2 regions of the Neobacillus sedimentimangrovi genome follow, and region 1 is predicted to be linked to the other one. Evidence: a T-box and tRNA genes for the amino acid it is inferred to sense, from the RefSeq annotation. Region 1 holds a T-box; the other holds one or more tRNA genes.

Region 1 (4,219 bases):
GGGAGCAATAACTGAGCGGAAGACAAGCAATAAAACGAACAGAATGAATATGATGGTAATCCCTTCCGTCTTTTTTACTCCTTCTTGAGAGTTCGTAACGAGATCTTCGCTAATGATCCAGCTTCCAGTAAAATAATGATCAATGTCGTAATCTTTAATGGCCTCATTTAGGTCTTTGACTATTTCTTTTGCTTCTCGCCCATTGGAGGTTACCTGAAGAGAGACAAGGATCGTTTTGCCATCCTTTGATACAAGTTGATCCTTTAATTCTTCCTGTTGAAAATGGGTGAGGATCTCTGTAATTCCTAGTTTATCTTTTTGTTTTTCCAGTTCTTTTACCGCTTTTTCTGCCTTGTCATAATCATTCTCTGTCAGCTTTTTGTCACTATGGAAAACGAGCGCGGTTTGAAGGTTACTGCCCTTATTTTCAGATGATTGGACATCTTTCAGAATTTTTTCAGCTAGGGTGGAAGAATATCCATCTGGTACCGAAATCTGTCCCTTTTCCCGGACAAGCGTTTCCATATTAGGAGCTGCCATGAATAACCCCACAATCACAACAATCCATGCGATAAGAACGAACCATTTGCCTCTAATTATCGCTCTCATGAGTTTATTCCTCCAGTTCCTCGTTTTTCTTGTCTTCTAACACTTGGGCTAATTTTTCATAAGTATAGATAAATTGAGTGATTTCGGCTTCGTCAAATTGGGTGATGATGGACTCAACTAGTTGATGGATCTTTTCCTGTGCCTTTTGATAAAGCTCTTTTCCTTCTACTGTTAATGTTAAGTAAACGACTCTCCGATCATTTTCATTCCGTGTTCTTTTGATCAGGCCTCTGTCCGTCATCCGGTTAATGATGGCCGTAATAGCGCTTTTATTCACTTCAAATACTTCCGCTAATTCGGTGGAAGTACATTCTCCGGACTGGAAAATGTATCTTAATACATAATGTTGATCATTGGTTAATTCATTCCCAAGTTGACATTTGATTAAATTCTCCGCTTTTTTATGAACCTGAAAGGAGAGACTAATATAGCGGTCGATTAATTTTTGAATGGTTTGTACATCCAATGGAACACCCCTTTTCAATAAATTAGTTAAATTGTTGAACTATTCACCTGTTAAACTATAAATCAAAGTGAAAATAGTGTCAATTATCAAAATTCTAATTTTATCCAATAAAAAACAAGCCAGTGATGAAGGCTTGCTAATTGGTTTTGAATAAAACATTTATTTATCTTCCTCTTTTTCCAGTACCTTTTTGTAGATGCGTTTTAAGGCTTCATTTTGCATGCGCAAATAATCCAGTAGAATTTGTTTCTCTTCTTCCTTATCGAAATCGTTTTTTTCTTTTTCGCTCATGCAAGCCCTCCCATGAAATATTATTAAAAGCATTTTATCTGATCGATTGGATGGAGGAAAGATGTATGAACCATTTCTTATTTGGATAATAATGATGGTAGTAAAAGAAAAATATTCCTCTATAGCAATTGACTTTTCGTATTGGGAAATATATAATTTTTTCAAAAATAATGTTGAAACAATGACGAGGATTAGTAAAATGAAGGCATCTTACCAAGAGAGGAAACCATTTGGTGGGAGGTTTCTTAAGATACTCATTTGAACCTGCCTCTGAGTTCTGTATCGGATAGTAATTTGAAGATACAAGCGGATCCAATCCGTTATCATGCCAAGTGTGTAAAGTGTAAGCTTTATGAATTTAGGGTGGTACCGCCAGACCTTGGTCCCTTTTTAGGATCAAGGTCTTTTTATATGTTGTAGCAGAAGCGCTACGCAATTTGAGCTAAATCTAAAAGAAACAAAAAATGAGGTGTCAAAATGGCTAAGGAATTTGTAAAAGATATAACAGCAATGGATGAAGACTTCGCACAGTGGTATACAGATGTTGTCACAAAAGCAGATTTAATTGATTATTCTAGTGTACGCGGTTCCATGATTATTCGTCCATATGGTTATGCTTTATGGGAAAATATTAAGAATGAATTAGACCGCCGCATTAAAGAAACAGGGCATGAAAATGTCTACATGCCATTATTTATTCCTGAAAGCTTACTTCAAAAAGAAAAAGACCATGTGGAAGGATTTGCTCCTGAAGTGGCATGGGTAACCCAAGGTGGTTCCGAACCATTAGCTGAACGACTCGTTGTCCGTCCAACTTCAGAAGTTTTATTCTGTGAGCATTATAAAAATATTATCCATTCGTATAGAGACCTGCCTAAATTGTATAATCAATGGGCCAATGTTGTCCGTTGGGAGAAAACAACTCGTCCATTCTTACGTACATTGGAGTTCTTATGGCAGGAAGGACATACGGCACATGCGACCGACGAAGAGGCGATGGAAGAAACGATTCGCATGCTAAACGTTTATGCCGATGTACTTGAAAACGTTCTGGCGATTCCAGTAGTAAAAGGACAAAAAACGGAAAAGGAAAAATTTGCTGGAGCAAAAGCGACGTTCACAGTTGAAAGCTTAATGCATGATGGTAAAGCATTGCAGTCCGGAACTTCTCACCATTTTGGTACAGGTTTTGCTGAAGCGTTTGGTATCCAGTACACAGACAAAGACGGGAAGCTTCAATATGTACATCAAACTTCATGGGGCTTCACAACTCGCGTAATCGGTGCTTTAATCATGGTTCACGGTGACGACCGAGGCTTAGTGATTCCGCCAAAAGCAGCACCAATTCAAGTAATGATTGTTCCAATTGCTCAACATAAAGAAGGAGTACTTGATTTTGCTTATGATTTGAAAAATTCATTAGCGAAAGTGGCACGTGTTGATATCGATGCTAGTGACAAAAAGCCAGGCTGGAAATTTAATGAGTATGAAATGAAGGGAATTCCAGTTCGCTTAGAGGTTGGACCAAAAGATATTGAAAACAAACAAGTGGTATTGGTTCGCAGGGATACGTTAGAAAAAGTGGTTGTTCCAATGGATCAATTAGAAGAACAGCTTGTTTCTCTATTAGATGAGATTCAATCCAATTTGTATAATAAGGCTCTTAAGCATCGTGAAGAAAGAACTTCGGTTGCTTACACACTAGATGAATTAAAGGAAACACTGGAATCAAAACCAGGCTTCATTAAGGCTATGTGGTGTGGCGAGTTGGCTTGTGAAGAAAAAATTAAGGAAGAAACAGGAGCTACTTCACGTTGTATTCCTTTCGAACAAGAAAAATTATCTGACCAATGTGTCTGCTGTGGAAAAGACGCTGACAAAATGGTTTATTGGGCAAAAGCGTATTAAAATTGTATAGACGAAGGCTAGGAGCATAACTAGCGTAATGAATGAAAAAATGCTGACCCAAAAGGTACTAAAAATGACCTAATAGGGCTCAGCATTTTTTTTGACGTTGAATTGGATATTATTGATGAATTTTACTATGACATTGGAAAGGGAAGTGTCTTTAAAAAAATCAACACATAAGGTTTAGAGTAAATATAGGAGATACTCTCATTTTCTATTTACAATCAACCTCTATTTTCTCGTCCAATAAATATTGATCACTCTTCTGACATTTTTTCGTTGTTCCTTTCATTTCGGTAATTTGTACAGGATTTTTTTCCGTCATAGCGAATAACAATATTTTATATGAAATTTTAGAAGGTGATCTTTAATGGAGCAATTATTTCTCATTCGACCATCGATGGATTATGAATCTGAATATCTAGCATTTTATAAAGAATGGAAAGAAAGTGGGGAGGTGATGATTCCATGGGTGATAAGTGAAGACCGTTCCAATTTTCAAGCTATGATTCAGTTTTTACTTGATTCCGAACAGGGAAAAAATATTCCTTCCAATTGGGTTCCATCTTCTACTTTCTGGTTAGTGAATGAAAACAAAAAAGTGATTGGTGTCGTTAATATTCGTCATCAACTAACAGAAAGCTTATTCAATTCTGGAGGACATATTGGTTATGGAATTCGCCCATCTGAGAGGCGAAAAGGATATGCGACAAAACTTTTATCTTTATCTTTGGAAAAAGCAAAAGAATTAGCTTTAGAAAAAGTACTTTTAGTCTGTGATGCCAAAAATATAGGTTCAGAAAAAACTATTTTGAAAAATGGGGGGATTCCAGATACAGATTTTATGAAAGAAGATGGAACGATCTTAAAAAGGTATTGGATTCATCTATAAACCAGAGTTTTTCTAATCATTGACGCTAAAAAAATAGAGACAATAGGAAGTAA
Region 2 (4,219 bases), on a different contig from region 1:
CAAGTTACCTACAACTTGTCCAAGCTTGAACATATATTTATACTAACCCATTAAATTTTCCTTCTTAATAAAAGCGGTCATTACCGCTTTCTTTTTTATTCCATTTTTTATCATTCCTTTATATTCATATTAAAAACATCAAAGTCTAACAAAGACATGAAAATCAACATTCTAGATTTTTGAAAAAGTGAGTATTTCACAATTGATGTTTTAAAGTTAAACGAATCATAAATAAGCTCCTATTACATGTTAGAGATTGAGGTTAATTCTAATTTCCCGTATCTTAATTCCCCTCCAAAATTCATGACACGATATACTTTTTTAATTCTGCTTGAAAAAATAATTGTAAAATGGACAAGTTACCTACAACTTGTCCAAGCTTGAACATATATTTATTCTAACCCATTAAATTTTCCTTCTTTATAAAAGCGGTCATTACCGCTTTTTTTTATTCCATTTTTTCATTCTTTTATATTCATGTTAAAACATTAAAACCTAACAAAATCTTGAAAATCAGCCATTTAGGATTTTTGAAAAAGTGAGTATTTCACAGCTTTAAGATCAAATGAATCATAAATATGCCCCTATTACATGTTAAATATTGAGCTTATGTCTATTTGCCGTATTTTAATTCCCCTTTACAAATCATGACACGAAATACTTTTTTGATGCTGCTTGGGAATAATAAAGATGTAGGATAATATGATGGGGCTGGATACTGATGGGATTAAAAGTTATAAAATGGCTCTATAACTTAATGAAGGTAAGGCAAAAAATATTCATACCATTTGTCCTTTTATACATTTTATTAGCCGCTTTAGGGATTTATTTGATTGAACCAAAAACATTTGAATCCTATTTGACTTCGATTTATTGGGTTATTACTGCCATAGCAACAGTCGGTTTTGGTGATTATGCACCTGAAACGGATCTCGGTAAGGTTTATACCATTTTCCTCTATATAACAGGAATTGGATTATTAAGCTTGTTTATAGGGAGATTCATAAATTCTGTTTATTTAATCGATAAAATGAAGATTGGAGGAAAAATGAAGTACACTGGTGAAAATCATATCATCCTTATTGGCTGGAGTACAAAATCGAAATTAGCCATTCGAGAAATTCTTAAGTCCGATAAAAAAATTGATATTGTCATCATCGATGAATTAGAAAAAGCTCCATTAACCGAAGAACGGCTGTACTACATCCGAGGCGATGCTACGGCAGAAGAAACGTTACTGAATGCAAATTTGCCAAAAGCAAAAGGTGTTATCATATTTGCCGATCAATCTCTTAGAGAAAATATTACTACGAAAGATCCATTATTTGTAGACGGGAAAACCTTATTAATAGCCACTGCCATCTCAACCATTGAAAATAGATTAGATAGAGAAATTCACGTGACAGCCGAGGTCATTAATGAAAAACATATTCCATTATTTAAGTATGTGAAAGTGGATGAATTTATCCCATCCCAAGAAATGATTTCGCATGCAGCTGTCCGGTCATTATTTTCTCATGGGGTTACAAATATGTACTCTGAATTGATGAGTACAAAATATAATGAAACGATGTATGAAATCCCGAAACGTGGTGAATGGAAAACATACAGGGATGCATTCATTGACTTATTAAATAATGGAGCTACTTTAGTCGCGGACCGTGGTGACTTACATATTAACCAAAAGTTGGATCAATTTATTCCAGATAACGCCCAATTGTTTGTGATCTGTGATAAGGAAACATTCGAGAAATTAAATCCTAATAATTCTATGAATTAATCTTCCTTCTTTAGGAAGAAAAATAATTATTTGGGATCAGATCAATATTTTGGTTGATGAAAATTGGAAATCTTTATATAATTTAATTAAGGAAAAATCGGGAAGTAGCTCAGCTTGGTAGAGCACTTGCATGGGGTGCAAGGGGTCGCAGGTTCGAATCCTGTCTTTCCGATATATTTTTTTTACAAAGAAAGCCATTCTTTTCCTTAAAGACTGGCTTTTTATTTTTTTATATTTCGTATTTTTATCATTTACATATCTTCATCTGGAATCTGTCGTTTTATCACCAACACGAAATCCTACAGACAATCGATAAAATCGGAACATGCGAAAAAATAGGTTTCATGAACTCCATCTCTTTTCATAAAGCCTTGAAGAAAGATTATTTTTGGTAAAAGGAGAGATCATTTTGATTACCAACCAATCTATAAATATTAAAGAATTAACAACAAAACAGGAATGGATGGATGCCTTCCCTGTAATGAAACAGCTCCGGACACATTTGGACGAAGAAAGTTATCTCAAGCTCGTAGAAGAAGCAGTACAAAAAGAAGGCTACAGAATGGTTGCCTTATATGAAAATGGAAAAATAGTAGCTGTCAGTGGCTTCATGCCAATGATTACCCTTTATAATGGAAAATTTATTTGGGTATGTGATCTCGTTACAGATTCTTCCCAACGTTCAAAAGGGCATGGGGAAATACTCTTATCCTATATTGAAAATTGGGCTAAAGAAAATGGCTATCCGATTATCTCCCTTTCATCCGGTCTTCAGCGGAAAGACGCTCATAGATTTTATGAAGACAAAATGAACTACGACAAGGTTAGCTATGTATTTTTAAAAAGACTTAATTAATCATTTCTTCTTTATGGAAAAACCCAAGCCGCCAATTCTACAATTGGCGGTTTTTGATTTGGTTGTACATCCATGATCGATTTTTTCCCACCCTTCATGAAGGGCAAATCCATTGCTATAATCGAAACATAATGACAAATAATATAACATTATGAATTCACGTTCGAATACACAGAATCTTCCTCTTGTTCAGCGTTATCCTCCCATCCTTTACATACATCAACCCATTCCTTGGCGGATGAATATTGAAAAATTTCTTCACATGTTAATTCAATGGCAGAGTTTGAACTGCCACAAGCAGGAAATACCGTCTCAAAGCGTTTCATAGAAATATCTAGGTAAACATCCAGTGGATTCTTCAGTCCAAATGGACATACACCTCCGATAGCATGTCCAGTCTGTTCGAGAACTTCTTCAGGACTGAGAAAACGCGCTTTAAAACCAAATGTTTGCCGGAATTTCTTATTATCGATTTTCGCATCACCGGCAGTGACTACTAAAATTGCCTTGTCTTCTTTCCCTCTAAAAGATAACGTTTTGGCAATTCGTGCTGGAATAACGCCAATGGCCTTTGCTGCCAACTCTACTGTTGCACTTGAGGTTGTAAACTCCATTACATCCTTCTCCCTGCCCCACTGATTTAAATGTTCCTTCACACTCTCCAAAGACATTGACATTGCACCCTTTCCTAATTGAAATTATGTAGTATCATACCATATTTCCACAATTATACAAACTATACGTTTTAACATCTTTAAATTAAAGTATAGGATGGATCCGTCCTATAAATTTTCTCTGTTAAATCTGTTAAATATTCTGTAATATTAAGATAGTTTTAGTTTCATAGGAGGGATAATTTGAACACGCAAGGAGCCATCATGCCCTACCCTCGTGCTAAGGGGATCTTACTAGTTATTATTGCCGCCATCTTTTGGGGAGTTTCAGGAACAGTTGCTCAATACTTGTTTCACCATAAAGGTTTCACAACAGGCTGGCTTGTTGTGATCAGACTAGTTTTTTCTGGCGCAGGTTTATTATTTTTTGCCCAAACAATGGGAAAACAAAATATTTGGCATATATGGAAAAATAAAAAGGATTTATTTCAGTTAATTACGTTCGGAATCTTTGGGATGTGGGGTGTACAGTACACCTACTTTGCAGCGATTGAACACGGAAATGCTGCAACAGCAACTGTCTTGCAATACTTGGCACCCGTCATTATCGCTAGTTTTCTTTGTCTTCGAGGAAAGACATGGCCAGCCAAACATGAATTGACTGCTATATTTTTAGCCTTGGGCGGAACTTTTCTTCTTGTGACTAAAGGCAATATCCAAGCTTTATCCATTTCTGTTCCAGCATTTGTGTGGGGAGTGCTTTCAGCATTTGCCCTTGCCTTTTATACCCTTTATCCGGCAAACCTGCTTTCAAAATGGGGCTCCCTTATTACTGTTGGCTGGGGTATGATGATCGGTGGTATAGCTTTTAGTTTCTTCAGCCCCCCATGGCAATTCCAAGGGGACTGGTCCTTATCCTCATTTGCATCCGTTGTATTTGTCGTCATTTTTGGAACATTAATCGCCTTT

Evidence for each region. A T-box is a leader RNA that pairs with one kind of tRNA and senses whether it is charged. The one in region 1 lies ahead of proS (proline--tRNA ligase), so its partner is inferred to be a tRNA-Pro.
Region 2: it has a tRNA-Pro gene. The T-box ahead of proS (proline--tRNA ligase) is inferred to sense a tRNA for this amino acid. The anticodon was not compared.

The regions. Positions count from the first base shown of each region.
Region 1 covers NZ_JAAFZF010000011.1:23,852-28,070, reverse strand. The annotation lists gene GZA11_RS06075 (MMPL family transporter) at 1-609, opposite strand, end outside; gene GZA11_RS06070 (MarR family winged helix-turn-helix transcriptional regulator) at 614-1,075, opposite strand; gene GZA11_RS16885 (hypothetical protein) at 1,235-1,366, opposite strand; T-box leader at 1,539-1,757, shown strand; gene proS (proline--tRNA ligase) at 1,844-3,274, shown strand; gene GZA11_RS06060 (GNAT family N-acetyltransferase) at 3,645-4,166, shown strand.
Region 2 covers NZ_JAAFZF010000001.1:230,995-235,213, forward strand. The annotation lists gene GZA11_RS01165 (potassium channel family protein) at 722-1,780, shown strand; tRNA gene GZA11_RS01170 (tRNA-Pro) at 1,879-1,952, shown strand; gene GZA11_RS01175 (GNAT family N-acetyltransferase) at 2,244-2,636, shown strand; gene GZA11_RS01180 (YbaK/EbsC family protein) at 2,786-3,307, opposite strand; gene GZA11_RS01185 (DMT family transporter) at 3,494-4,219, shown strand, end outside.